3 regions of the Streptomyces sp. NPDC001530 genome follow, and region 3 is predicted to be linked to each of the others. Evidence: riboswitches for the same ligand, from Rfam matches in the RefSeq annotation. Region 3 holds a riboswitch; each other region holds the start of a gene.
What was found. Region 3 has a riboswitch for thiamine pyrophosphate ahead of ACFY0T_RS27340 (thiamine ABC transporter substrate binding subunit). Riboswitches for the same ligand answer to the same signal wherever they lie in the genome.
Positions count from the first base shown of each region.

Region 1: it holds a riboswitch for thiamine pyrophosphate, as region 3 does, so the genes downstream of both, thiC (phosphomethylpyrimidine synthase ThiC) here and ACFY0T_RS27340 (thiamine ABC transporter substrate binding subunit) in region 3, are expected to answer to the same signal.
Region 2: it holds a riboswitch for thiamine pyrophosphate, as region 3 does, so the genes downstream of both, thiO (glycine oxidase ThiO) here and ACFY0T_RS27340 (thiamine ABC transporter substrate binding subunit) in region 3, are expected to answer to the same signal.

Region 1 is NZ_JBIAVS010000012.1:120,398-129,996, forward strand. It holds gene ACFY0T_RS25225 (DUF5326 family protein) at 1-154, shown strand, start outside; gene ACFY0T_RS25230 (IclR family transcriptional regulator) at 508-1,311, shown strand; gene ACFY0T_RS25235 (SsgA family sporulation/cell division regulator) at 1,411-1,848, shown strand; gene ACFY0T_RS25240 (YibE/F family protein) at 1,913-3,382, opposite strand; TPP riboswitch at 3,454-3,610, shown strand; gene thiC (phosphomethylpyrimidine synthase ThiC) at 3,603-5,432, shown strand; gene ACFY0T_RS25250 (VWA domain-containing protein) at 5,532-7,019, shown strand; gene ACFY0T_RS25255 (hypothetical protein) at 7,220-8,086, opposite strand; gene ACFY0T_RS25260 (metallophosphoesterase) at 8,267-9,379, opposite strand; gene ACFY0T_RS25265 (LacI family DNA-binding transcriptional regulator) at 9,594-9,599, opposite strand, start outside.
Region 2 is NZ_JBIAVS010000019.1:83,600-93,198, reverse strand. It holds gene metF (methylenetetrahydrofolate reductase [NAD(P)H]) at 1-48, opposite strand, end outside; gene thiE (thiamine phosphate synthase) at 186-863, opposite strand; gene ACFY0T_RS34630 (Rv2175c family DNA-binding protein) at 963-1,328, opposite strand; gene ACFY0T_RS34625 (NAD(P)/FAD-dependent oxidoreductase) at 1,514-2,764, opposite strand; gene ACFY0T_RS34620 (hypothetical protein) at 2,797-3,147, opposite strand; TPP riboswitch at 3,200-3,313, shown strand; gene thiO (glycine oxidase ThiO) at 3,311-4,477, shown strand; gene thiS (sulfur carrier protein ThiS) at 4,474-4,674, shown strand; gene ACFY0T_RS34605 (thiazole synthase) at 4,678-5,472, shown strand; gene pknB (Stk1 family PASTA domain-containing Ser/Thr kinase) at 5,709-7,676, shown strand; gene ACFY0T_RS34595 (deoxyribonuclease IV) at 7,897-8,763, shown strand; gene ACFY0T_RS34590 (DUF4396 domain-containing protein) at 8,854-9,351, shown strand; gene ACFY0T_RS34585 (sulfite oxidase-like oxidoreductase) at 9,371-9,599, opposite strand, start outside.
Region 3 is NZ_JBIAVS010000013.1:226,175-235,773, forward strand. It holds gene ACFY0T_RS27330 (pentapeptide repeat-containing protein) at 1-339, opposite strand, end outside; gene rlmN (23S rRNA (adenine(2503)-C(2))-methyltransferase RlmN) at 690-1,796, shown strand; TPP riboswitch at 1,821-1,939, shown strand; gene ACFY0T_RS27340 (thiamine ABC transporter substrate binding subunit) at 2,018-3,142, shown strand; gene ACFY0T_RS27345 (ABC transporter permease) at 3,118-4,809, shown strand; gene ACFY0T_RS27350 (ABC transporter ATP-binding protein) at 4,810-5,844, shown strand; gene ACFY0T_RS27355 (maleylpyruvate isomerase family mycothiol-dependent enzyme) at 5,855-6,655, shown strand; gene ACFY0T_RS27360 (LAETG motif-containing sortase-dependent surface protein) at 6,724-7,377, opposite strand; gene ACFY0T_RS27365 (LOG family protein) at 7,567-8,682, opposite strand; gene ACFY0T_RS27370 (VOC family protein) at 8,733-9,140, opposite strand; partial or broken gene ACFY0T_RS27375 (hypothetical protein) at 9,327-9,599, opposite strand, start outside.

The sequences.
Region 1 (9,599 bases), on a different contig from region 3:
CGCCCTGGTCGTGTTCGGCACGGTGATAGTCAGCGTGCTCAGTGTGGTCATCAGCCTGCTCTTCAAGGCCCTGGTCTTCGTCGCGCTGGTCGGCGGACTGATCTACGTCGTGCGGAAGTTCATGTCGAGCTCGTCATCGCGCAGTGACTGGTGAGGCGTGAGAGGGTGAGCGATTCGGTAACGGCGGACCGGTAAAGGGAACCTGAGGTTCCCTCGGCCGAGGGAAGTTTCCCGGCGAGGCCGTCTGCGAGCGGTGGCAGGCGGTTAGAGTCCGGAATCCGACGCGGGGTCGCCCCCGCGGGCAGCGCACAGCCCCCCCTCCCGTGTTCCCCCGCACGGGCGGTCCCCCTCGCGCTTAGGGAGTGCCCCTTGGCCACGGTTGACACCGCACCCGCACAATCACACACTCCACCCGTCCAGCGATCGGGCGTGCCCGCGGGGTCATGCGGCCCGCCCGCCCAGCCACGTACCACGCCCGGGGAGACACGCGCTCCGCGCACTTCGCCGGTGGAGACAGGCGCTGCGCGCACCCCTCCCGCCGAGGCCGCGCCCCCGGAGCCGAACTCCACGACCCTGATCGGCTCCGTGCAGCGGGCGATGCGCCTTCTGGAGGCCGTCGCCTCGCGTGAGCACGGCGCGCCCGCCAAGCAGCTGGCCCGGGAGGCCGGGCTCGCGTTGCCGACGGCGTACCACCTGCTGCGCACCCTGGTCCACGAGGGCTATCTGCGCCGCGACAAGGGGCTGTTCTTCCTTGGTGGGGCCGCCGAGCGGCTGAGCAGTAGTGGAGCACAGCAGAAACGTCGCAGCACGGTGAGCGACGCGCTCGCGCGCTGGCGCGATTCGCTCGGCGTACCCGTGTACTACGCGATCTACCGCGACGGCGAGATCGAGGTCATGTGCATCGCCGACACCCCGGGGAATCCCGCGGTCGAGGAGTGGGCCGACTTCCGGGAGACCGGGCACGCGCACGCGATCGGCCAGTGTCTGCTGTCCCAGTTGGACGAGAGGGCCCGCCGCGATCACCTCGACCGCTATCCCGTGCAGTCGATCACTCCGTACACGGTGCGTGACAACGACAGTCTGCTGCGGCGCCTGGAACGGACGGGACGGATGGAGCCCGTCATCGAGCGCCAGGAGTACGCGCTCGGCACGGTCTGCGCCGCGATCCCCATCACGGCAGGCACAACTGCCGGGACCATGGCCATCTCCCTGCCTTCTCATCAGGCCGATCGGTTGCTACCTGCCGCAGTGCAATTGCAGAGCGAAGTCGGCAGGCTACTAGGGTCACTTGCCCTCTCTATCAGTATCTGAAAACTTACTCCTTGTGATCTGGTGTGTACGTTAAGCAAGATTCCAGCAGTGTCAGGGGGACGATTCCTGGCCAGTCGACGGCAAACGGCGGGGTAGGCGATGCGTGAGTCGGTACAGGCAGAGGTCATGATGAGCTTCCTCGTGTCGGAGGAGCTGTCCTTCCGCATTCCGGTGGAGCTGCGATACGAGACCTGTGATCCGTACGCCGTGCGGCTGACCTTCCATTTGCCCGGCGACGCTCCTGTGACCTGGGCGTTCGGGCGGGAGTTGCTGATCGACGGCGTGGGCCGGCCATGCGGTGACGGCGATGTGCACATCGCGCCGGCCGACCCGGAAGCGTTCGGCGAGGTGCTGATCCGGCTTCAGGTGGGCGGTGACCACGCGCTGTTTCGGTCCGGGGCCGCGCCGCTCGTGGCGTTCCTCGACCGCACGGACAAACTGGTGCCACTGGGGCAGGAGCGTTCCCTCGCCGACTTCGAGGCGCATCTCGACGAGGCGCTGGACCGCATCCTGGCGGAGGAGCAGAGCGCGGGCTGACGCACCGTCACACCCCCCAAGTGGAGTAACGCTTCCTCACCAGGGGCGTGACTGCCGGATGGCTTCAGTGCTTGCGGCGGCGGCCCTTCCCGCTGCGTGCCGGTGTCCTGGCTCCCGTGGCCTCCACAGGGCCGGCGGCGGTTCCCGGGCGGTCCGCGGAGACCACCAGGGCGGCCAGCGCGGTGGTCACCGGCACGGAGGCGACCAGCCCGATCGAGCCGATCAGGGTGCGCACGATCTCCTCGGCGACCAGTTCGCTGTTGGCGACCGTGGCCACGCTGCTCTGCGCGATCGAGAAGAGCAGCAGCAGCGGCAGCGCGGCGCCCGCGTACGCCAGGACGAGCGTGTTGACGACGGAAGCGATGTGGTCACGGCCGATGCGGATGCCCGCGCGGTACAGGCCACGCCAGCCCATCGTGGGATTCGCCTCGTGCAGCTCCCAGACCGCGGACGTCTGCGTCACCGTCACATCGTCGAGCACACCGAGCGAACCGATGATGACCCCGGCGAGCAGCAGACCGCTCATGTCGATGGACGGGTACAGGCCGTGGATCAGGCCGGTGTTGTCGTCGGTGTTGCCGGTCAGTGCCGCCCAGCCGATGAAGACGGAGCCGAGCACACCGATCAGCACCAGCGAGAGCAGCGTGCCGATCACCGCCACCGATGTGCGGGCCGAGAGTCCGTGGCACATGTAGAGCGCGATCAGCATGATGGCGCTCGCCCCGACGATCGCCACGATCAGCGGGTTCGAGCCCTGCAGGATCGCGGGCAGGATGAAGAACGTCAGGACCAGGAAGCTGACGGCCAGAGCGATCAGCGCCATGACACCGCGCATCCGGCCCACCACTACGACGACCAGGGCGAAGATCCCGGCGAGTACTGCCAGCGGGAACTTCCGGTTCACGTCGGTGACCGAGTACTGCAGATCCTTGGGCGCGGAGGGCTCGTACGCGACCACGACCTTCTCGCCCTGGTGCAACTGCCGCGACTGATCCGGCTGGACGATCTCGGTGAAGGTACGGCCCTTGTCCTTGCCGGTGTCGATCCGGATCGTCGCCTTCTTGCAGTCGCCCGTCGCCTGCTGCTGCGCGGAGGAGCCCTCTGCGGTGGAGGTGTCGCCGGTCGGGGTCTCTCCCGAGGCGTTCACGGACTTGCAGTCCACCTTGTCGACCTTGGTGACCGTCGCCTGCTGGGTCTGCCGGTCGAAGCCGACACCGGTGCGCTCATGGGACGGGGCGCCGCCGGGCCAGAGGACCATGAGGCCGACGACGACCGCCGTGGCGAAGGGGATCAGCACCGCGGCGATGACCTTGCGCAGATGCTTGGAGACGGGGGCGGCGGGGCCGTGGCCGTGGGAGTGGCCGTGCCCGCCGCCAGGGCCGTGGTCGTGCCCGTCACCGGGCCCGGGCCCGTGGTTATCACCGCCTGGTCCATGTCCGCGGCCGTCGCCGGAGCCATGTCCATGGCCGTCACCGGAGCCGGGTCCGCGCGGCGGCTCGGACGGTGGGAATGGGGGCTGCTGCGTTGTGGTCACCGACCGATCATCGCAAGAACGGCGGGGGCCCTCTGTTCACCGCGCCAGATATGACGCTAGCGTGGAGGCACCTTTGCACACGCGGGAGCTCGGAGCACCGGGCTGAGAGGGCGCTGACCTTCGTCCCAGCGATGTTTCACATGAAACATCGACGGACGGAAGCCGCTGCGTCGACCGCCGAACCTGTTACCGGGTAATGCCGGCGTAGGGAGTCGGTCTCATGACCAACAAGGACGTACGCACGCCTGCCTCCAGCCAGACGGACGGGGCGCTCGCCCCGGACGGAAACGGTGGGGCGTCCGCCCCGACCGTGAACGGCGAGGCCGGGAAGTCCATCGGCTGGCACAAGGGGTATATCGGCGGTTCGCGCCCCGATCTACGGGTGCCGGTCCGTCAGGTGCACCTCACCAACGGGCAGTCCGTCACGCTGTACGACACCAGCGGCCCGTACACCGATCCGACCGTCGACACCGACGTACGCAGGGGCCTCCCGCCGCTACGCGAGAACTGGATCATCGCCCGCGGCGACACCGAGGAGTACGCGGGCCGCCCGGTCCGCCCCGAGGACGACGGGATCAAGCACACCTCACCGCGCGGGGGGCTGCGCAACCTCGACGCGGTCTTCCCGGGGCGGCCGCGTCAGCCGCGCCGGGGCCGCTCCGGACAGGCGGTGACGCAGCTCGCGTACGCGCGCCGCGGGGAGATCACGCCCGAGATGGAGTTCGTGGCAGTCCGCGAGAACGTCGATCCCGAGGTCGTCCGCGAGGAGATCGCCGCGGGCCGTGCGGTGCTGCCCGCGAACGTGAACCACCCGGAGATCGAGCCGATGATCATCGGCAAGCGGTTCCTGGTGAAGGTCAATGCCAACATCGGCAACTCGGCCGTGACGTCCTCCATCGAGGAGGAGGTCGAGAAGATGACCTGGGCGACCCGCTGGGGCGCCGACACGGTCATGGACCTGTCCACCGGCCGCAACATTCACACCACCCGTGAGTGGGTGCTGCGCAACTCCCCCGTCCCCATCGGCACGGTGCCGCTCTACCAGGCGCTGGAGAAGGTCGACGGCCGCGCCGAGGAACTGACCTGGGCGATCTACAAGGACACCGTCATCGAGCAGGCCGAGCAGGGCGTGGACTACATGACGGTCCACGCGGGCGTACGCCTGCCGTACGTGCCGCTCACCGCGAATCGCAAGACCGGCATCGTCTCGCGCGGCGGCTCGATCATGGCGGCCTGGTGCCTGGCGCACCACAAGGAATCGTTCCTGTACGAGAACTTCGAGGAACTCTGCGAGATTCTCGCGGCGTACGACGTCACGTATTCGCTCGGCGACGGGCTGCGGCCCGGCTCCATCGCGGACGCCAACGACGCAGCGCAGTTCGCGGAGTTGAGGACGCTCGGGGAACTCAACACGATCGCCAAGCGTTTCAACGTACAGACCATGATCGAGGGCCCGGGACATGTCCCGATGCACAAGATCAAGGAGAACATCGACCTTCAGCAGGAGATCTGTGATGAAGCTCCGTTCTATACGCTCGGCCCGCTGACCACGGACGTCGCGCCGGCGTACGACCACATCACCTCCGGCATCGGTGCCGCGATGATCGCCTGGTGGGGCACGGCGATGCTCTGCTACGTCACGCCCAAGGAGCACTTGGGCCTGCCCAACCGTGACGACGTCAAGACCGGCGTCATCACCTACAAGATCGCCGCCCACGCAGCCGACCTCGCCAAGGGGCACCCAGGTGCGCAGGAATGGGACGACGCGCTGTCCGACGCCCGATTCGAGTTCCGCTGGGAGGACCAGTTCAATCTGGCCCTCGACCCGGACACGGCACGGGAGTTCCACGACGAAACGCTGCCGGCCGAACCCGCCAAGACGGCTCACTTCTGCTCCATGTGCGGGCCGAAGTTCTGCTCGATGAAGATCTCGCAGGACATCCGGCGTGAGCACGGCGGTTCGCAGGTGGAGATCGAGGAGGGCATGGCGCAGAAGTCCAAGGAGTTCGCAGCCGCGGGCAATCGGGTCTATCTGCCGTTGGCGGACTGAGGCGCACGTCTGCTGTGTGCGGTGTGGGGAGCCGTCCGATGTTCAGGTATGTGGCATCGGACGGGTCCGGGGCCGGGTTTCTCTCGGCAGACTGGGCGCATGACAGCGACATCCATGAGCAAGGGTGCCAACCTTCCCGTGGCCGCCGATGCCGTGCAGGTCGTGCTCGGCTGGTCCGGGGGGTCCGGTGCGCCGGACGCCGACGCCTCGGCGCTGCTGCTCGGCGCGGGTGGACGAGTGAGGGACGACGGGGACTTCGTCTTCTACAACCAGCCGCAGCATGCCTCCGGTGCCGTACGACACCTCGGCAAGCGGCGGGACGGCGGAGTCACGACGGACACGGTCGGGGTGGACCTGAGCGCCCTGGAGCCGGACATCGAGCGGGTGGTGCTGTGCGCCTCGGCCGACGGCGGCACCTTCGGCGAGTTGTCCGGGCTGACGCTCACGCTGCTCGACGCCGGGTCGCGGCGGGAGCTCGCGCGCTTCGAGATGGAGGCCACGACGGAGACGGCGTTCATCGGCGGTGAGCTGTATCTGCGGGGTGGGCAGTGGAAGTTCCGCGCGGTCGGACAGGGCTACGCGTCCGGACTCGCGGGCCTGGCCACCGACTTCGGGATCAGCGTGGACGACGAGCCTGGTGACTCCACGACCGCGCGGGCAGTGCCGTCTGCGGGCGCGGCCATGAACCCGCCGGTGGGGCCGCCTCCGGGAGCGGCCGCGGGCCCGCCGGTGGTGCCGCCCGCGGTCACGCCCTTCGCGGCGCCCGCGGCGGCCCCGTCCGCCCCGCAGGTGCCGTCGGCCCCCTCAGGCCCCGCCCCGCGCCTCACCAAGGGCGAGGAGCAGCTGCCCGTGGACATGCGCAAGCGGCTCTCCCTGCGCAAGGAGCAGGTGGCGGTCAGTCTGCGCAAGCACGGGGCGGCGGGGGTCACGGCGCGAGTGATTCTGGTCCTCGACGCCTCGGGGTCGATGTCCTTCCTGTACTCGAAGGGCGTCGTGGCCGACGTGGTGGAGCGGATGGCCGCGGTGGCCGCGCAGTTGGACGATGACGGAGTGATGCAGGCGTGGACGTTCGCTTCCCATGCGGCCCGGCTGCCGGATCTCGGTCTGGGGGAACTGCCCGAGTGGCTGGAGCTCCATGTCCGGGTCGGTGAGCTGAGCCTGTTCCGGCGGAGCAAGAAGCCGCGGAAGGGCCTGCGGCCGGGTCAGGTGGACATGCGCGCGGTCGGGATCCAGAACGAGGAGCAGAAGGTGATCGCCGAGGTCCGGACATACGTACGTGAGCACCCGGCCGCCGATCCCACGTTGGTGCTGTTCTTCTCCGACGGAGGTGTCTATCGCAACAAGGAGATCGAGAGGGAATTGCGGGAAGCGGTGGAGGAACCGATCTTCTGGCAGTTCGTGGGCCTGGGACGGTCCAACTACGGCGTGCTGGAACGGCTCGACACACTGCCGGGCCGACGCGTCGACAACGTCGGGTTCTTCGCCGTCGACGACATCAGCAGCGTCCCGGATCCGGAGCTGTACGACCGGCTGCTGTCCGAGTTCCCGACCTGGATGACCGCGGCCCGGCAGTTGGGCATTGTCTGACGGAACTGTGCCGGGCTGGACATCGCCTGATGGCGCCCTGCCGGGCCGCGTACGGGCGTAGGCGGCCCACCGGTTCGGGCCCGCGCCGCATCTGCGCGGGCCCCGGTTTCCTCCGCACACCCGGCGGCACACCTGGCCGCACACCCGGCCAACACCCCGGGCGTCAGCCTGGACCTGCGCTCCCCGGTCGGCCCGGGCGTCTACTCCGGCTGGTGCTCCGGTCCTCCGAAGTCCGGGCTGGTGAAGTCCGGGCTGGAGAAGCTCGGGCGCGGGCCGGCCGCCGGTCCGCCGTCGGGGCTGCTGAACCCCGGCCGGTTGTAGCCGAGTTGCGGGATGCGGCTGGTCGGCGCTGGTTGCGGACGGCCCAGTGCCGCGGAGCCAGGGTCGGCGAGGGCCTCCCGGAGGAACGGCAGGATGCCGCGCTCCAGCAGGGCCTCGCGCCAGGCTTCCCTGGCCCGGTCCACCTGTTCGTTCAGCTCACCGCGTGCTCCGGCCTGGAGCGAGGACGAGCCGTTGCGCAGTGCGGTCAGCAGCAGTCCGACCGCGGCGACCAGGATCGCGGCGGCCGTGACCGCGCCGAAGACCCATCCGGTGGTGAGGAGGGTCTGGGCGAACGTCTGCTCGGGGTCGAGCACCTTCAGCAGGTACCCCACGAGCAGGAAGATCGCCGCCGCCGTCCCGGCGAGGACGGGGGCCAGCACCGCGACGACGGCGATGGCGCCGGCTCCGGCGGTCTCGGTGACCTCTCCCACGGTGGCGGCGAGCCCCATCGCGGTCGAGCCCGGCTCCGCGGAGCCGGCTTCCTCGCTCACGACCGGGGTGGATGGCGCCGGCTTGCGCAGTTCCTCGCGGACCTTCACATAGTGCTGGTATTCGGCCGCCGCGGCCGCCGTGATGAGAGCGGTGGCGTTGAGCGCCATGGTGCGCAGTTGTTCGGAGTTGAGCCGCTGGCCGACAGCGGCGAGTTCCGGGCGGTGTGGTGCGGAGCGCAGCGCCTCATCGAGGATCCGCTCGTATTCCTGGCGGTCCTCGCTCAGCAGGTGCTGCGGAACGCTGTTCATGTGCATCCCCCGATGCTCCGTAGGGCTGGTGGCTCGCACGCTGACGAGCCGTCGGGCAGAAACGGAGGGGAGCCTGCTACGGATAAGCCGATGGTAGAGCGGTGACGGCACGCCGTGACAGGGGGTTTCCAGAATTGCCCCCTGGCCGGCGCAGTCCTCCGTGGGGGACGCCTGCCCGGTGAACGCTCAGCTATCCAGGGGCAATTGCTGGACCAGTAGCTTTCCGGCCATGGTCACACCGCCGTCCATCGCGATGGCCAGCCCGTCGGCGTACAGATGCGGTCCCTCGACCGCCGGGCCCGCGCCGTCCTCGCCGTCCTCCGATCCGACCTCGCCCAGGAGGTACGGAATGGGGCTGTGACCATGGACGATGCGGGTTCCGCCGTACGCGCTCAGCAGTTCGCGGACGGCCTCGGCGCCCCCGTCGTCGCGGAAGGCGAAGCGCTTGGTGAACTTGCGGAAGAGGTCCCAGCACTCGTCCGCGTCGTTGCGGGTGAGTGTCTCGCGGACAGTGTCGTTGACCGCTTCAATGGAGTCGCCGTAGTCGAGGTAGGCGGTGGTGTCGGAGTGCACCAGGAGGTGTCCGTCGACCTGCTCCATGGCGTCGAGGCGGGCCATCCACTGCAAGTGGTGGTCCTGGAGTCGGTCCATGTCGGTCTTCTGGCCGCCGTTGAGCAGCCACGCGGCCTGGAAGGTGGCGGTACCGGCACCGGAGTTGACGGGGGTGTCGCCGAACCGCCTGGCGCCGAGCAGCAGCAGCTCGTGGTTGCCCATGAGGGCCTTGCAGTAGCCGCCGGCCGCGGCGGCCTCCGCGGACAGGCGCATCACGAGGTCGATCACGCCGATGCCGTCGGGGCCGCGGTCGGTGAAGTCTCCGAGGAACCACAGGCGGGCGGTCCCGGCGGACCAGTTGCCCGCGGCGTCGATGAGGCCCTGCTCCTGGAGCGCGGCGACCAGCTGGTCGAGGTAGCCGTGCACGTCGCCGACGACGTACAGCGGACCGGGCCCGTCGGCCGACTGTGGGGCGGCAACGGCGGCGGGGTCAACCGCGACCTGAAGGGTGTCACCCCTGTTGATGACGGGCAGATCGCGCTGCGTGGGTGTGTACTCCTCCGCGTAGTCCCCGGACCCGTAGTCCGCGGACGGGTGCTCCGCGGGCCCCTCGGCGGGTCTGGCGCCCTCACCGGGGGGCGTGCTCTGCGCATACGGACCGGTCTCGTGGACGTACGCGGGCACCCGGAAGTCGCGCAACGTCGCCGTCCGCACCACCTCGGGTCCCTGACCGGCCCCCTGAGTCATCGACCCCTCCACCACCATCGCGCCGCATCTGCACCGGATCGGACTGCCTGGTCGCAGCGGCCCGCGGTGTCGTCCGCCCATCATAGGAATGCGGATCGCGCCATGTGATGACCCAGGGGTGGTGAATCGGAGCAGGAGCCCAGTTCACCGCGGCTTTCGCCCGAATTGGGCGGGGCTTTCCCCGCCCTTTCGGCTCCGCCCTTGGGGCAGGGCGTCAACC
Region 2 (9,599 bases), on a different contig from region 3:
CACGGTGCGTGCGCGATCAGTCCTGGTGGAAGCAGATCCGAGGGCCATACCCGCAGGTTAGCCAGGGGGCGCCGGTCGCCCAACCGAACCGATGGGATTTGTCCAATTTGTCGACTTCTTGTCCACCCCTCGGACAATTATCGGACGGCTGCGCGGGACGACTGCACCGGATGACCGCCGGATGACTATGCGTGACGCAGCCGCTTCGCGAACTCCGCCGCCGCCGCTCCCGGGTCGTCCGCCTCGGTGATCGCCCGTACGACGACGACGCGGCGGGCGCCCGCCTCGAGCACCTCGTCGAGGTTGCCGAGGTCGATGCCGCCGATGGCGAACCAGGGACGGTCGGTGCCCAGCGCTGCGGTGTAACGGACCAGGTCGAGGCCGGGTGCGTGGCGGCCGGGCTTGGTGGGGGTGGGCCAGCAGGGGCCGGTGCAGAAGTAGTCCACGCCCTCCTGGACCGCGGCGGCCGCGGCCTCGGACTCCGCGTGCGTGGAGCGGCCTATCAGGATGTCGTCGCCGAGGATGGCGCGGGCGGCGAGGACCGGGAGGTCGCCCTGGCCCAGGTGGAGCACGTCGGCGCCGGTCGGGTGCGCGGTGCGGATCGCGTGGGCCACGTCCGCCCGGTCGTTCACCGAGAGCAGCTTGCCGTGCATCTGGCACTTGTCGGCGAACAGCTCCAGGTACCCGAGCTCCTCCTCCGCCTCCAGGCTCTTGTCGCGCAGCTGGACGATGTCCACACCGCTCTCCAGGACGGCGTCCAGGAAGTCGGCGAGGTCGCCCTGGCGCTTGCGGGCGTCCGTGCAGAGGTAGAGACGGGCGTCGGCGAGCTGGGCGCGCGCGGTGGTGGCGGCGTTCTCGGGCATGCGTGTGTCCCCCGTTGTCGGTGCGTACGGACCACGGTGGCCCGGTGGCCTTTCGGCCCGTGGCCGGCCGTGGTCCGTACGCCGGACGGTCCGTTCAGGTCAGACGGCGAGCGCCTGGGCGCGGCGCTTCACCTCCGTGCCGCGATTCTCGCTCAGAGCCTGCGCGGGGGTGCCGGGCAGGGTCGGGTCGGGGGTGAAGAGCCACTCGAGCATCTCTTCGTCGGTGAAGCCGTCGTCCCGCAGGAGCGTCAGGGTGCCGGACAGGCCCTTGACGACCTTGTCCCCGTCGATGAAGGCGGCGGGGACGTGCAGCGCGCGGTTCTCACCACGGCGTACGGCGATCAGCTGGCCCTCCTTGACCAGCTGCCGGACGCGGGTCACCTCGACGCCGAGCTGTTCGGCGATGTCGGGGAGGGTGAGCCAGGCGGGGACGAGAGCATCGATCTTTGCGTCAATCTCGGTCACGGGGACAAGCCTGCCATCCCGGACTGACACTCGGTACCCGAGTCCCGCCCGGGCCGGGTCTCCGCGCTCCGGCGATCGGGTGGGTTTCTGCCGCTCGGCACCCCGGAACGACTCGCCGGCGCGGCGAAAAAGACCCTCCGGCTTCGCCGGATCGAGTGCCGCCTTCGGTGGCGGAGAAACCTTGCCTACGCGGTCGCCGACTTCATCGGTTTCGACGGGTCCGCCAGGAGGTCCGGGTTCATCGGGGTGCCTGCCTCGATGAGTCTGCGGCCCTGGGCCAGGTCCCTCGGGCGGCCCACCGCCAGGAGGGCGACGAGGCGGGTTTCGCGGAGCCAGCAGACCGTCCAGGCGGCGCCGGTGGGGTCGCCGCGCCAGAGGGTCGTGTCCTCGGGGGCGTGGTGGCCGACGTACTGGACGAAGCGGCCGAACTGCTCGGACCAGAAGTACGGGACGGGGTCGTACGCGACGGGGGCCTCGCCGATGATGTTCGCGGCGACCGTGCGCGGCCCCTGGAGGGCGTTGTCCCAGTGGTGGACCAGGAGACGGTCCTCGTACCTTCCCGAAGGGAAGGAGGCGCAGTCGCCGACCGCGTAGACGTCCGGTACGGAGGTGCGCAGGTGGTTGTCGGCCACGACCTCGCGGTGGGCACCGAGCGCGATCCCGGAGCCGGCGAGCCAGGCGGTCGCGGGGCGCGCCCCGATGCCGACGACGACCGCGTCCGCGGGCACCCGGCTGCCGTCGTCGAGAACCACGGCACCGGGCTCGACGCGCTCCACGCGCGCGTGGGTACGCAACGACGCGCCGCTGTCCGCGTACCAGGACGCCATCGGTGCGGCCACCTCGGCGGGCAGCGCCCCGGCGAGCGGCCGGTCGGCGGCCTCGACGACCGTCACCGCGCACCCCGCCTCGCGCGCCGCCGTGGCGAACTCGGCGCCGATCCAGCCGGCCCCGACGACCACGATGTCGTGCTGTCGGGCGAGGACGGGACGCAGCCGCTCGGCGTCGTCCAGGGTGCGCAGCAGATGGACCCCGGGCACGCCCTCCGCGCCCGGCAGCTGGATCGGTTCCGCACCGGTGGCGATGACCAGGACGTCGTACGGCACGGGCCCGGTTTCGGTGTCCAGCTCATGGTCCGCGGGGCGGACGCCGAGCGCCTCGCGCCCGAGCTGCAGGTCGATGTCCAGCGCCTCGAAGTCGACGTCGAAGGCGGAGCCCTCGGCCTTGCCGAGCAGCACGGCCTTGGACAGCGGCGGCCGGTCGTACGGCTGATGGGGCTCCGCGCCGATCAGCGTCACGCTGCCGGTGAAGCCCTGTTCGCGCAGGGCGACCGCGGTCTGCACACCGGCCATGCCCGCGCCCACCACGACGACCCGCCGTGCCGTACGCCTCTGCGACTGCGACTCGGACCGCGTCTGCGCCTGCGTCTGCTCGCTCACCTGATCACCATAGTCAACTGACAATTCGTCAGTCAGTGGACGTGCTCAGTGACCTGCTCCACAATGCTCGTCCCGCTGCCCGTCTGCGACTCCCATTCCCAGGTCTCCTCCAGGCGTACGCGCCCGCCGGGCAGCTCCACCACGAGGGACACGCAGTGCCCCGACGAGGTGCTGCCGTCGCGCTTCAGCTGCACGTACCGGAAGTCGAGGCGGTCACCCTCGCGGGTACCCACGAGATGCCCGCGTACGACATCGCCGCCCGCGTATTCGGCCCAGATCTCGCCGTCCTTCTCGTGGTACGTGAAGCGGGTGCGGGTGCCCACCTGACCTGGCGCCTGGTCGGCGACGGGGGCGAGGACGAGGCCGTCGAGCGATCGGGCCATGGACGGAGGCTCCCTTACTGAGACGAGTGGCGGCGGGCTAGGGTGGCCAACGTAAAGCACTCGCGGGAGCCCGGACGCACCGGGCTGAGAGGGAGGCTGGGACGGCCTCCGACCGTACGAACCTGATCCGGGTCATGCCGGCGAAGGGAGGGGCTGGACGCCCATGTCGCCTACGCGTACGTCAGACGTCCTTGTCATCGGGGGCGGAATCATCGGGCTCGTGACGGCCTGGCGGGCCGCGCAACGCGGTTTCACGACCGCCCTCGTGGACCCCGAACCCGGCGGCGGAGCGGCCCAGGTGGCGGCGGGAATGCTGGCCGCCGTCACCGAACTGCACTACGGCGAGCAGACCCTGCTGGGCCTCAACCTCGCCTCCGCGCGCCGCTATCCGGACTTCGCCGCCGAACTCACCGAGGCGACGGGCCAGGACCTCGGCTACCGCCAGTGCGGCACGCTGGCCGTCGCGCTGGACGCCGACGACCGCGCCCATCTGCGCGAACTGCACGCTCTGCAACGCCAGTCGGGGCTCGACTCGGAGTGGCTGAGCGGGCGCGAGTGCCGCCGTCTGGAGCCGATGCTCGCACCCGGCGTGCGCGGCGGTCTCCGGGTCGACGGCGACCACCAGGTCGATCCGCGCCGGCTCGCGGCGGCCCTGGTCACGGCGTGCGAACGGGCCGGAGTGGTGTTCCACCGGACGTGGGCGGAGCGTCTGTCCGTCGTACGGGACCGGGCAGCCGGAGTCGTCACCACGGACGGCACCGAGTTGGCCGCGGGCCAGGTGGTGCTCGCCGGGGGCAGCCTCAGCGGGCGCCTGGCGGGCGTTCCCGACGACGCCCTGCCGCCCGTGCGCCCCGTGAAGGGGCAAGTCCTGCGGCTGACCGTGCCGAAGCGGTACGCGCCCTTTCTGAGCCGTACCGTCCGTGCCGTCGTGCGCGGCAGCCACGTCTATCTGGTGCCGCGCGAGAGCGGTGAACTCGTCGTCGGCGCGACCAGTGAGGAGCTGGGCTGGGACACGACGGTGACCGCGGGCGGCGTCTACGAGCTGCTGCGCGACGCCCATGAGCTGGTCCCCGGGATCACCGAGCTGCCGCTCACCGAGACGCGCGCCGGACTGCGCCCGGGCTCTCCCGACAACGCGCCGCTGCTCGGCCCGACCGAACTCGACGGCCTGCTGCTCGCCACCGGGCACTACCGCAACGGCGTGCTCCTCACCCCCGTCACCGGTGACGTGATGACGCACGTCCTGACCACCGGTGAACTCCCCGACGAGGCCCGCCCCTTCACCCCCAGGCGCTTCGGCGCCGCCGCCCTCACGGAGCAGCCCGCATGAACGTCTTCGTCAACGGAGAGCGACAGCGGATCGCCCCGGGGACCGCTCTCGACACGCTCGTCGCGACCCTCACCGCCGCCCCGTCCGGCGTGGCCGCCGCGCTCAACGAAACCGTCGTCCCGCGCGCGCAGTGGTCGTCCACCTCCCTCTCCGAGGGAGACCGGGTCGAAGTCCTCACCGCCGTCCAAGGAGGCTGACCCATGGCCGACGATCCCTTCGTCCTCGGTGGTACGTCCTTCTCGTCCCGGCTGATCATGGGTACGGGGGGTGCGCCCAGCCTCGACGTGCTGGAGCGCTCGCTCGTGGCGTCCGGTACGGAGCTGACGACGGTCGCGATGCGGCGGGTGAACGCTTCCGTGCACGGGTCGGTCCTGTCCGTGCTCGACAAGCTCGGCATCCGGGTGTTGCCGAACACGGCGGGGTGTTTCACCGCGGGCGAGGCCGTGCTGACCGCCCGTCTCGCGCGCGAGGCCCTCGGCACGGACCTGGTCAAGCTGGAGGTCATCGCCGACGAGCGGACGCTGCTGCCGGACCCGATCGAGCTGCTCGACGCCGCGGAGACTCTCGTCGACGACGGGTTCACCGTGTTGCCGTACACGAACGACGACCCGGTACTGGCGCGCAAGCTGGAGGACGTCGGCTGCGCCGCGGTCATGCCGCTCGGGTCGCCGATCGGGTCCGGACTCGGGATCCGTAATCCGCACAACTTCCAGTTGATCGTGGAGCACGCGCGTGTGCCGGTGATTTTGGACGCGGGGGCCGGTACGGCGTCCGACGTGGCGCTCGCCATGGAGTTGGGGTGTGCGGGTGTGATGCTTGCCTCAGCCGTGACCCGTGCGCAGGAGCCCGTCCTGATGGCGGAGGCCATGAGGCACGCGGTGGAGGCCGGCCGTCTCGCACGGCGTGCCGGGCGCATTCCTCGGCGCCATTTCGCCGAGGCGTCGTCTCCTGCGGAGGGCATGGCGCGGCTGGATCCCGAGAGGCCTGCTTTCTAGGCACCCGGCGCCGACGCTGCGGAGTTCTCCCGCCCCCGCACCGCTCGTTTCCCGTCGGCTGGAAGGTGCGGGTCTCCTGTGGGGCCTGTTCGCCGTTGGCGGGTGCGGGCGGTCTCGCGGCATTGCGGCCCTCCCCCGGCCCCCGCGTGCGGTGTGCGTCACAGGTCGGCTGCAGTCGCGCTCCGGTATCGGCTGAACGGGGTGTCGTGACAGTGGCGGCTCGTACACTCACCTGCGTGGATACGACCCTTCAGGACCCGCTTGTCGGGCACGTGCTCGACGGCCGTTATCGCGTTGACGCACGAATCGCGGTCGGCGGGATGGCCACGGTCTACAGGGCCCTGGACACCCGCCTCGACCGCGTGCTCGCGCTCAAGGTGATGCACCCGACGCTGGCCGCAGACGGCTCGTTCGTCGAGCGTTTCATCCGCGAGGCCAAGTCGGTGGCCCGGCTCGCCCACCCCAACGTGGTGCAGGTCTTCGACCAGGGGACGGACGGGTCGTACGTCTATCTGGCCATGGAGTACATCGCCGGATGCACCCTGCGCGACGTACTGCGCGACCGTGGCGCCCTGCAGCCGCGGGCCGCGCTCGACATCCTGGAGCCGGTGCTCGCCGCGCTCGGCGCCGCCCACCGCGCCGGGTTCGTGCACCGCGACATGAAGCCGGAGAACGTCCTCATAGGGGATGACGGCCGGGTCAAGGTGGCGGACTTCGGTCTCGTACGAGCCGTGGACACCGTCACGAACACGACGGGGGCCGTCCTCGGCACCGTGTCGTATCTCGCTCCCGAGCAGATCGAGCACGGCACCGCCGACACCCGCGTCGACGTCTACGCGTGCGGAGTCGTCCTCTACGAGATGCTCACCGGCGACAAGCCGCACTCCGGGGACTCCCCCGCTCAGGTGCTCTACCAGCACCTCCACGCGGACGTACCACCGCCGTCGGCCGCCGTACCGGGGCTGCCGTACGGGCTCGACGAACTGGTCACCACGGCGACCGCCCGCAATCCCGAGGTGCGCCCGCACGACGCGGTGGCGCTGCTCGGCCAGGTCCTCGAGGCGCGCGCCGGGCTCACCGCCGAGCAGCTCGACGCCGTGCCGCCGGGGGCCCTCGCCCTGGGCCACGACAACGCAGAGGACCGTACGAGTGTGATCCCGCGCTCGCTGTCCGTGCCACGGCTGCTGCCCGTGAACGAGGACGACGAGGACGACAACGCGGTCCTCGACCGGACCAGCCGGTTCGAGCAGACCAACCGGTTCGAGCAGACCAGCCGCTTCGAGAGCTCGCCGCCCGCTCCTTCGCGGCGTACCTCGGGGCCCCGGCGCGGGATCCTGGCGGTCGTCGCCGCCATCGTGCTGGTGCTGGGCCTCGGTGCCGGCATCTGGTACATCAACTCCGGCCAGTTCACCAAGGTCCCGCCGGTCCTGGCGAAGTCCCAGGCTGAGGCCACGAAGCGGCTGGAGGCGGCCGGACTGGACGTCAAGGACGTCAAGCACGCGTACAGCGACACCGTGAAGCGCGGCGCCGTCATCAGCACCGACCCGGATGTCGGCGCCCGGATCCGCGACAACGACTCCGTGACGCTGACCATCTCCGATGGCCCGGAGACGGTGAAGGTGCCCGACCTGAAGGGCTTCGCCCTGTTCAAGGCGAAGGAAGTGCTGAAGGACAACGGACTCGCCGCGGGCATGGTCACCCGCGAGTTCAGCGAGGACATCACCAAGGGCTTTGTGATCAGTACGGACCCGGGAGCGGGCACCAAGCGGCACGCGGGCTCGGCCATCGCGCTCACCGTCAGCAAGGGCAGCCCGGTGGAGGTGGCCGACGTCAGGGGCGCGTCGGTCGAGGACGCCACCGAGGAGTTGGAGGAGGCCGGCCTGAAGGTGAAGATCGCCTCCGAGCGGGTCAACTCGGAGTTCGACAAGGGCCTGGTCGCCGAGCAGTCGCCGGGCGCGGGCAAGCAGGCCGCCTCGGGCGACACCGTGACGCTGACGATCTCCAAGGGCCCCGAGATGGTCGAGGTCCCGGACGTCGTGGGTGACAGCGTGGACGACGCCAGGCAGAAGCTGGAGGACGCCGGGTTCAAGGTTGACGAGGACCGTGGGCTGCTCGGGCTCTTCGGGGACAAGGTCAAGGGCCAGTCGGTGGACGGCGGCGAGACGGCCCCCAAGGGGTCGACCATCACCATCGAGATCCGCTGACCCCGGTGGCGCACCGATGGTTTCTCGCCCCCTCCGCCCCTACCCTCCCCCAAGCTCTCGACTTCGCTCGAGCAGGGGGGACCCCCATCGTCCCTGGGGGCTCCGCCCCCAGACCCCCGTATCGCGCTGACGCGCTCGTCCTCAAACGCCGGACGGGCTGAGAATCAGGGGCGGAGGCGGCGAAAAACCTCCGTCTCCTGCGTGGGACCCTGTCAACGTGATGAGTCAGCTGTCCCGCAACCCCGTCGGCGGCCATGTCCCCGTGGCCGGCGGTCTCCACTCCGTCGGCCTGACCTATGCCCGCGACCTCAAGGCCGAGACCGTTCAAGTCTTCGTCGCCAACCCGCGCGGCTGGGCAACGCCCGCCGGAAACCCCAGGCAGGACGAGGAGTTCCGCGCGGCCTGCGCCGCCGAGTCGATCCCCGCGTACGTCCATGCCCCGTATCTGATCAACTTCGGCTCGCACACCGAGGCGACGCTCGAGAAGTCGGTGGAGTCGCTGCGGCACTCGCTGCGGCGCGGGCGGGAGATCGGCGCCCTGGGGGTGGTCGTGCACACCGGGAGCGCCACCGGCGGGCGGGAGCGGGCCGTCGCCCTCAAGCAGGTACGGGAGCACATGCTGCCGCTGCTGGACGAGCTGACCCACGACGACGACCCGTACCTCCTCCTGGAGTCCACGGCCGGCCAGGGCGCCTCCCTCTGCTCCCGGACCTGGGACTTCGGGCCGTACTTCGAGGCGCTCGACGCCCATCCGAAGCTGGGCGTCTGCCTCGACACCTGCCATATCTTCGCGGCGGGCCACGACCTGACCGGGCCGAGCGGGATGCACCAGACCCTCGATCTGCTGGTGGACACGGTCGGCGAGGGGCGGCTCAAGCTGATCCACGCCAACGACTCCAAGGATGTGGTCGGCGCCCACAAGGACCGCCACGAGAACATCGGCTTGGGCCACATCGGCGAGGACCCGTTCCGTGCCTTGATGACCCACCCCGCCACCGAGGGCGTACCCCTGATCATCGAGACGCCCGGCGGCAAGGAAGGGCACGCGGCGGATGTCGAGCGCCTGAAGAAGCTCCGCGACGGCTGAGCCCAACAAAGAAATGGGGAATACCCCCAGGGGGTATAGGGTTCCTGTCCTGTACGAGACACGAACCGCTACTCGGCGCTGGGGGCCCTCATGCAGCACGACACGCACGCGCATCACGAGGTACACGCACACACCCATGACACGGGAGGCACGGCCTCCTGGTCGATGGCCGCACAGGCCACCCTGCACTGCCTCACCGGCTGCGCCATAGGCGAGGTGCTCGGCATGGTGATCGGCACCGCGTTCGGCTGGGGCAATGCACCGACGATGATCCTGGCGATCGCCCTGGCCTTCTTCTTCGGCTACTCGCTCACGCTGCGCGGAGTGCTCAGGGCCGGCGTCGACTTCAGGACGGCGTTCCGGGTCGCGCTCGCCGCGGACACCCTGTCCATCGCGGTGATGGAGCTGATCGACAACGGCGTGATCGCGCTGTGGCCGGACGCGATGGACGCGCACCTCGACGACCTGCTGTTCTGGGGCGCGCTGGCCCTCTCCCTGGTGATCGCCTTCGTGGCCACGACGCCCGTCAACAAGTGGATGATCGGCCGCGGCAAGGGGCACGCGGTGGTGCACCAGTACCACCACTGACCGGCAGCCGTGCCAGGAGTCAGAGCTCGGGGCCGTCCCCGGGCTCCTCCTGGTACGAGTAGCGCTGCTCGCGCCAGGGGTCGCCGATGTTGTGGTAGCCGCGCTCCTCCCAGAAGCCGCGGCGGTCGGCCGTCATGTACTCGACGCCGCGGACCCACTTGGGGCCCTTCCAGGCATACAGGTGCGGGACGATGAGGCGGAGCGGGAAGCCGTGTTCCGCCGTCAGCAGCTCGCCGTCCTTGTGGGTG
Region 3 (9,599 bases):
TGATGCAAATGAGAGATAGGAGCGGAACGCTCCCGTGATCCTTAGGATGGCGCCAGTGAACTTGCAATATGTGAAGTAAGCGTGGGTGTTGCCATGGTTGAGAACGGAAGTGACCTGTCGGAAAAGATCAGGGTCAATACGCGTTCCTTGGTAGCTCACCGATGATCGTTCGTGCATGGAATTGAAATGCCTGGTGCGTTCTTCCGTTGAAATATGCGAGAGGCATTTCGAGTAGGGTTCGACAACTTCACCTCGGCATCGAGAAGTGCCATCCGGGGTTTCCGTGAGTTGGGAACACTCGGTCCATTGGGGGCTTGGCGGTGCGGCGGGGTCGGTCATGCACCACCGTTACCGCACCTGCGGTGAGACTGACCGTGACATTGCCATTTCGTGAGCCGGCGAGACGGGTCACAGGTCAACGGCCTCCATGGGGGAGCGCCTAGTAGCTCGCCCTGAGCTTCCCCGGGTCTTCCCGAAGAGGGGAGGATCGGCAAGGAGCCGCCCATGATCCCCGAGTGCGGGGATGCGAGATTCTCTGGCTCAGCGTTGTTCCAGGTCGCGCGGCCGCAGCGGGGCCGTCTGTGGGCCGTCCGACGGTGGCCCAAGACAACCAGCAACGGCCGTCAACGACCACCATGCGAAGCGACTGACGCAGGTCACAGGAATCGATCTGCGACACTGGTACAGCCATGCCTAAGCCCGGAGAACTCACTTTCGTCGCCCCGCGCGGAGCCAAGAAGCCGCCGCGGCACCTTGCCGATCTCACGCCCGCCGAGCGAAAAGAGGCGGTTGCCGCGATCGGTGAGAAGCCGTTTCGCGCCAAGCAGCTCTCACAGCACTACTTCGCGCGGTACGCGCACGACCCCGCGGAGTGGACGGACATCCCGGCCGCCTCGCGCGGCAAGCTCCAGGAGGCGCTGCTCCCCGAGCTGATGACGGTCGTGCGGCATCTGTCCACCGACCAGGAAACCACCCGCAAGACGCTGTGGCGGCTCTTCGACGGCACGCTCGTCGAGTCCGTGCTGATGCGCTACCCGGACCGGGTGACCATGTGCATCAGCTCGCAGGCCGGGTGCGGGATGAACTGCCCGTTCTGCGCCACCGGGCAGGCCGGGCTCGACCGGAACCTGTCGACCGGTGAGATCGTGCACCAGATCGTGGACGGGATGCGCGCCCTCAGGGACGGCGAGATCCCCGGCGGTCCGGCACGGCTGAGCAACATCGTCTTCATGGGCATGGGCGAGCCGCTCGCCAACTACAAGCGGGTGGTCGGGGCCATTCGCGCGCTCACCGACCCCGAGCCCGACGGGCTGGGGCTCTCCCAGCGCGGCATCACCGTGTCGACGGTCGGGCTCGTGCCCGCCATCCACCGGTTCTCCGACGAGGGCTTCAAGTGCCGTCTCGCCATCTCCCTGCACGCGCCGGACGACGAGCTGCGCGACACCCTCGTCCCCGTCAACACGCGGTGGAAGGTGCGCGAGGTGCTGGACGCCGGCTGGGAGTACGCGGCCAAGTCCGGGCGGCGCCTGTCCATCGAGTACGCCCTCATCCGCGACATCAACGACCAGGCGTGGCGCGGTGACCGGCTCGGGCGGCTGCTCAAGGGCAAGCCGGTGCACGTCAACCTCATCCCGCTGAACCCGACCCCGGGTTCGAAGTGGACCGCCTCGCGGCCCGAGGACGAGAAGGCGTTCGTCGAGGCCATCGCGGCCCACGGGGTGCCGGTGACCATCCGGGACACCCGAGGTCAGGAGATCGACGGGGCGTGCGGTCAGCTCGCCGCGACCGAACGGTAGTCTGATCCGCGTCAGTACATCTTCATATTCCGACAGGGGAGCGCCACAGCGCTGAGAGTGCGGCAGCCGGACCACCGGTGGGCCGCAGACCCTCTGAACCTTGCCCAGGTCATTCTGGGTAGGAAGTTCGGGCATCACTCAAGCTGTTGCGCCCTGCCCGGGACCGCCAAGGGGTCCCGGGCAGGGCCGCGTCTCTTCCTGGTCACCCCAGGAGGAATTCAGTGAGCACCACCACGAAGTTCACGGCCGCGCTTGTGGCGACCGGACTTGGGCTCGTCACGCTGTCCGCGTGCGGCTCGTCAGAATCCGGCGACAAGGCAGCCGCGGACTCCAAGAACGTCACCCTCGTCAGTCACGACTCCTTCGCCTACTCCAAGAGCGTGCTGCAGGCGTTCGAGAAGGAGTCCGGGTACAAGGTCAGGATCCTCAAGGACGGCGACGCCGGACAGGCCGTCAACAAGGCGATCCTCACCAAGGACAACCCGCAGGGCGACGTCTTCTTCGGTGTCGACAACACCCTGCTGTCCCGCGCGCTCGACAACGGGCTCTTCCAGTCGTACGAGGCCAAGGGCTCGGACCGCATAGTGCCGGAGTACCGGGTCGACCAGGACAAGCACCGGGTCACGCCCATCGACTCCGGCGACATCTGCGTCAACTACGACAAGGCCTACTTCAGCAAGCACAAGCTGACGCCGCCGCAGTCCTTCGACGATCTGATCAAGCCCGAGTACAAGAACCTCCTCGTCACCGAGAACGCCTCCACGTCCTCGCCGGGCCTCGGCTTCCTGCTCGGGACCGCCGCGAAGTACGGCGATGGGGGCACCTCCCGCTCGAGCGAAGCCGAGAGTGGGGGAGGCTGGCAGGGCTACTGGAAGAAGCTCAAGACCAATGGCGTGAAGGTCGTCGACGGCTGGGAGCAGGCGTACAACGAGGAGTTCTCCGGGTCCGCGGGCGGCAAGAAGGCCACGGCCGACCGGCCGCTGGTCGTCTCCTACGCCTCGTCCCCGCCGGCCGAGGTCATCTACGCCGACCCGAAGCCGACGACCGCGCCGACCGGCGTCGCGAACGGCACCTGCTTCCGGCAGGTCGAGTACGCGGGGCTGCTGAGCAACGCGAAGAACCCCAAGGGTGGCAAGGCGTTCATCGACTTCCTGGTCTCCCAGCAGTTCCAGGAGGACATGCCGCTGAACATGTTCGTGTACCCGGTGGTCAAGGGCGCCGCCGTGCCCGCCGAGTTCACGAAGTACGGCCCGCAGGCCAAGGATCCCGAGACCATGGACCCCGCCAAGATCGCCGACAACCGTGACCAGTGGGTCAAGTCGTGGACCTCGCTCGTACTGAAGTAGCACCCAAGACGCGAGCAGTACCCAAGAAGCGCGGAGGGGCGGCGCGGCTGGGGCTCATGGCCCTGCCCGTCGCGTTCTTCGCCGTCTTCTTCGCCTACCCCGTCGCCGCGATCGTGGCCCGCGGTCTCAAGGTCGACGGCGCCTGGCAGTTGGGGCGGATCGGTGACGTGCTCGCGCAGTCCGACATCCGCCACGTGCTCTGGTTCACCACCTGGCAGGCGCTCGCGTCGACGGCGCTCACGCTGCTGATCGCGCTGCCCGCCGCGTATGTGTTCGCGCGCTTCGATTTCAGGGGCAAGCAGATCCTCCGGGCCGTCGTGACCGTGCCCTTCGTGCTGCCCACCGTCGTCGTCGGTACGGCGTTCCTCGCGCTGGTCGGCCGCGGTGGGCTGCTCGACGAGCTGTGGGGTGTACGGCTGGACACCACCGTGTGGGCGATCCTGCTCGCGCATGTCTTCTTCAACTACGCCGTCGTCGTACGGACGGTCGGCGGGCTCTGGTCGCAGCTCGACCCACGCCAGGAGGAGGCCGCACGGATGCTCGGCGCCTCCCGGTTCGCCGCTTGGCGCAAGGTGACGCTGCCGGCCCTGAGCCCGGCCGTCGCCGCCGCCGCGCTCATGGTCTTCCTCTTCACCTTCACCTCCTTCGGCGTGGTGCAGATCCTCGGCGGCCCCACCTTCTCGACGCTCGAAGTCGAGATCTACCGGCAGACCTCGGAGATCTTCGACCTCGCGACGGCGGCGGTGCTGACGATCATCCAGTTCGTGGCGGTGGGCGCGATCCTCGCCGTGCACGCCTGGACCGTACGGCGCCGGGAGACCGCCCTGCGCCTGGTGGCCCCGGAGATGACGGCGCGCCGGCCGCACGGGGCCGGGCAGTGGGCCCTGCTGGCAGCGGTGCTGGCGAGCATCGTCCTCCTCCTCGTGCTGCCCCTCGGCGTGCTGATCCAGCGGTCCCTCGACGCCCCCGGCGGCTACGGATTCGCGTACTACAAGGCGCTGACCTCCGACGACGGCGGTATCTTCCTCGTCGCGCCGATCGAGGCGATCGGCAACTCGCTGGAGTACGCGCTCGCCGCCACCGCCATCGCGGTGGTGATCGGCGGTCTGGCGGCCGCGGCCCTCACCCGCCGTAACGCGGGCCGTCTCGTACGAGGCTTCGACGCGCTGCTGATGCTGCCGCTCGGCGTCTCCGCGGTGACCGTGGGCTTCGGTTTCCTCATCGCGCTGGACGAGCCGCCGCTGGATCTGCGGGCGTCCTGGATCCTGGTGCCGCTCGCGCAGGCGCTGGTGGGCGCCCCCTTCGTCGTACGGACGATGCTGCCCGTGCTGCGGGCGGTGGACGAACGGTTGCGGGAGGCGGCGGCCGTGCTCGGGGCGTCGCCGTGGCGGGTGTGGCGCGAGGTCGATCTGCCGATGGTGCGGCGGGCGTTGCTGATCGCGGCCGGGTTCGCCTTCGCCGTGTCGCTCGGCGAGTTCGGGGCGACCGTCTTCATCGCGCGGCCCGACAACCCGACGCTGCCGGTCGCCGTGGCCCGGCTGCTCGGGCGGGCGGGCGACCTCAACTACGGGCAGGCGATGGCGCTTTCTACGATCCTGATGGTGGTGTGCGCGGTGGCGCTGCTGTTGTTGGAGCGCGTACGGACCGACCGGACCGGGGAGTTCTAGATGTTGCTGAGCCTCGAAGGCGCGACCGTACGCTTCGGCGGGCGGCCCGTGCTCGACGCCGTCGACCTCGATGTCGCCGAGCACGAGATCGTCTGTGTGCTCGGGCCGAGCGGCAGCGGCAAGTCCACGCTGCTCAGGGCGGTGGCCGGATTGCAGACGCTGGATGCGGGCCGTGTGGTACTGGACGGACGCGACCAGACGGCGGTGCCCGCGCACAAGCGCGGCGTCGGCCTGATGTTCCAGGACCACCAGCTCTTTCCGCAGCGGGACGTGGGCGGCAATGTCGCCTTCGGGCTGCGGATGCACGGGGCGTCGAAGGGGAAACAGGCCCTGCAGGTGGGGGAGTTGCTGGAACTCGTCGGGCTGCCGGGTGCCGAGCGGAGGGCCGTCGCGGAGCTCTCCGGCGGCGAGCAGCAGCGGGTCGCGCTGGCCCGTGCCTTGGCGCCCCGTCCGCGCCTGCTGATGCTCGACGAACCGCTCGGCCAGCTGGACCGCTCGCTGCGCGAACGGCTTGTCGTCGAACTCCGTGAGCTCTTCGGCGAGTTGGGAACGACCGTGCTCGCCGTCACGCACGACCAGGGCGAGGCCTTCGCGCTCGCCGACCGGGTCGTGGTGATGCGTGACGGGCGGATCGCCCAGTCCGGTACGCCACTTGAGGTCTGGCAGCACCCCGCGGACGCGTTCGTGGCCCGCTTCCTCGGCTTCGACAATGTGGTCGAGGCGACGGTGAGCGGGGAGGCCGCGGACACCCCGTGGGGGAAGGTTCCGGTGCCCGAAGGCGCCTCTCAGGGGCCGGGCGCCCTCCTCGTACGGCCCGCCGGTGTACGGCTCGTGGCCCCGGCGGACGGGCTGCGCTGCACCGTCGCCGCACGCACCTTCCGGGGCACCCACGTCGCCGTACATCTGCAACCGGAGGACGCGCCCCGGCTCGAAGCGGCGTGCGCGCTGCGGGATGCGCCGGAGCCCGGCGACGAGGTCGGCGTGGAGTTCGACGCAGCCGAAATTGTCGTACTCGGGGAGTCCCCCGCCGCATAAGGTGCGGATCATGACGCTACTCGGACATGACCGCTACTGCGACGCGATCGAGCTGCAGGTACGGCAGTTGAGGGATGTGCTGGCCTCGGCCGGTGCCGATCTGTCCGCCACCGTGCCGACCTGCCCGGACTGGTCGCTGGAGCAGTTGGTACGGCACACCGGCGGGGCGCTGCGCTGGGTCGAGTGCATCGTCCGTACGCGGGCGCAGGAGAACGTCCCCGAGGACAGGATTCCGCTCATCGGAGGTCCGGAGGCCGAAGGTGACGCCGCGGCCCTCGACGCCTGGCTCGCGGAGACCGGCGAGATGCTCGTCGGCACGCTGCGGGAGGCGGGGCCCGACACGCGGGTGTGGGCGTGGGCGGGGGACCTCAGCTCCGGGTTCTGGGCGCGCCGGATGACACATGAGCTGGCGATCCACCGCGCGGACGCGACGCTGGCCGCCGGGCTGCCGTACGAGGTCGCCGCCGACGTGGCCGTGGACGCGATCGACGAGTGGCTCGGGATCGTCGAGTTCCTGCAGCGGACGCAGCCGCACGACGCGGCGGCCGAACTGCGCGGTCCCGGCCGCAGCATCCACCTCCACGCCACCGACACCACCCCCGAGCTCAACGCCGAATGGGTCGTCGAGCTCGGCGAGAAGGGCGTCAGCTGGCGCCGCGGCCACGAGAAGGCGACCGTCGCGCTGCGCGGCCCGCTCACCGACGTACTCCTCGGCTTCTATCGCCGACTGTCCCTGGACAGCGGGCAGTTGGAGGTGCTGGGGGAGCGGGAGCTGCTGGACTTCTGGCTGCAGCGGGCGACGTTCGGGTAGGCGCGGCCCGCTACAAGCGTGTGGCCCGTCCCTCGTGAGGGACGGGCCACACGTGCGTACGGTGTGCGTCAGTTGGACTTCGACGCGCCACGGCGGCGCATGCCGAAGAACACCGCTCCGCCACCGACCACGACGAGCGCACCGGCGATGCCGGCGATCATCGGGGTGTTGGAGTTCGCACCGGTCTCGGCGAGGTTGGAGTCACCGGCCGCGGGAGACGGGGAGTTGTCGCCCGTCGTCGCGGGGGCGGTGGTGCTCTCAGCCGGCGACGGGGTCGCCGAGTCCGAGGGGGAGGGAGTCTCCGACGGCTTCGGGGTCTCCGAGGCCGGCGGCGTGGTCTCCGAGCCCGAGCCCTTGCACGCCTCGGACGGCGCGGTCAGGTTCGGCGAGATGTCCTCGTCGACGATGTCCGCGGCCTTGATGTGCACGCGGTACTGAGCCTTCGGGGCCCAGTCCTCCGAGAACGTGACGGTGGCGCCCTCGCGGGTGCCGGTGACCGTCTGGGTGCCGACCAGCTTCTCGTCGGCGCCGTTCGACTCGAGATAGACCGAGACGGTGGCCTCCTTGCCCGAGGCGTCCGTGTCGGTCACGGTGATGATGCCCTTCCCGTTGTCGTCGCAGGAGGCGACGGCCGAGAAGTCACGGATGTTGCAAGCAAGTGCGTTGCCCGCGAGGCCGAGCGCGAGCACGGCCGAGGCGGAGGCAACACCGAGGATGCGCACGGAACGTGCGGTACGGCGAGATATGGACACGATTGCCCTTCACAGATTGCGCAACTGCGGGGGGTGATGGGAGCCCTGTTGTGGCATCAGCTGCGACAACAGCACCCCCAGGAGTCTCACAGGTTTATAAGCGCCGCCTAAGGGCTGTCAATGCGTAGGCCCCGCCCCGCCGTTGGCTTTGCCTTGTCATTAACCACCGAGACGTTTGAGCGCCTCCGGAGCGTCCTCGATCCGGTCGACCAGGGCGATCCTCGACTCCATCGAGCGCTCCCGGGCCAGTGACTGGAGGAGGGGCCAGGTGGGATGTTTTTCGGTCCAATGCGCTCGGTTCACCAGGACCATCGGAGTGGGTTCGCCACGCGATTCGTAGTAGTTCGGGGTCGCGTTGTCGAATATCTCCTGTACGGTCCCGGCGGCGCCCGGCAGGAAGACGACACCCGCGTTCGAGCGGGCCAGCAGGCCGTCCTCGCGGGTCGCGTTGGCGAAGTACTTGGCGATGTGCTCGGCGAAGGCGTTCGGCGGCTCGTGGCCGTAGAACCAGGTGGGGATGCCGATCGAGGGGCCGCCGGAGGGCCAGCGCTCCCGAACCTCGAAGGCGGCGCGCGCCCAGTCCGTCACCGAGGGGGTGAACGACGGTGCCTTGGCGAGCAGTTGGAGCGACTCGGTGAGCATCTCGTCCTCGAAGGGGGCCGCGTACGCGCCGAGGTTCGCCGCCTCCATCGCACCCGGGCCGCCGCCGGTGGCGACCGTGAAACCGGCGCGCGCCAGCTCACGGCCGAGGCGCGCGGCCCCCTCGTACGCCTGCGTGCCGCGGGCCATCGCGTGGCCGCCCATCACGCCCACCACCCGCGCGCCGAGGAGGAGTTCGTCGAGCGCGTCCGAGACGGAGTCGTCGTGGATCGCGCGCAGCATCGAGGCGAAGACGTCACCGTCGGCCTTGGTCTGCTGGAACCAGGCGTACGCGCGGGCGTCCGGCGTCGCCTCATAGCCCGCGTCGAGCGAGTCGAAGAGCTCGTCGGGGGAGTAGAGCAGGCCTCGGTACGGGTCGAAGGGCAGTCCGGGCACGGGCGGAAAGACCAGCGCGCCCGCGGCCCTGACCTTCGCCGCGGCCTCGGGGTCCATCGCGCAGCCGAGGAAGACGGCACCCGCGGTGTCCACGGACAGCAGCGCCGCCGTACGGTCCGTCAGATCGACTGCCTGAACGCGGAACTGGGCGAGCGAGCCGCCCGCCGAGACGATCTCGTCGAACTCGGCGAGGGACTCGATCTCACGGTCATGGGATGCGTGAAGGGGTGTCGGCTGCACGCGGCCATGCTAGGCGCCGTGCCGATACCGGCGCTCGGCCGCCCCGGGATTCAGCCCTGGACCGCCGCCGGGTCCATCCACATGACCTCCCAGGTGTGGCCGTCCGGGTCGTCGAAGGCGCGGCCGTACATGTAGCCGTGGTCGATGGCCTCCCCGCTGCCCGTGCCGCCCGCCGCGAGGGCCTTGTCGACGAGTTCGTCGACCTTCTCGCGGCTCTCGGCGCTCAGACACAGCAGCACCTCGCTGGTCTTCGTCGAGTCCGCGATCTGCTTCTTGGTGAAGTCCGCGTAGCGCTGCTTGCTCAGCATCATCGCGATGATCGTGTCGCTGATCACCACACAGGCGCAGTCGTCCGTCGTGAACTGCGGGTTGATCGTGTAGCCGAGCTCCGTGAAGAACTTCTTCGAGGTGTCGACGTCGGCCACGGGCAGGTTCACGAAGATCATCTGCTGGTACATGCGAGGTCTCCCGTCGGTGAGGTGCCGTTCGGAGGGTAGACCGGGGGCCCGCGCGGAACTCATCGCTCGACGCGAACTTTTTCCAGGGGGTCAGTGGGTCTGTTCCCACGGGGGTTCCGCGGATGCGTTCGTACGGGATCGGCGGACCCCGTTCCTACAGGTTCAGCGGACCCCGTCCCTCCAGGTTCAGTGGACCAGCGGGAGCGCGGCCAGCTCGGCGACCGCCCAGGTCAGTGGGGCGAACAGGGCGAGCAGCGCGCCGACGCGCAGGGCCGCGGCGCTGCGGAGCAGCGTGGCGGGCGCCCCCAGCCGCAACAACGCCGCCGTGGTGTCCGCGCGCGCCTGCTTCGCCTCGACGGCGGCCGTCGCCAGGGTCAGCAGCGTGCACCCCGCGACCAGCAGCGCGCCGAGAGTGGTCAGCGGGCCGAAGTCGGGGCGCGCGCCGGCGTACAGCGTCGC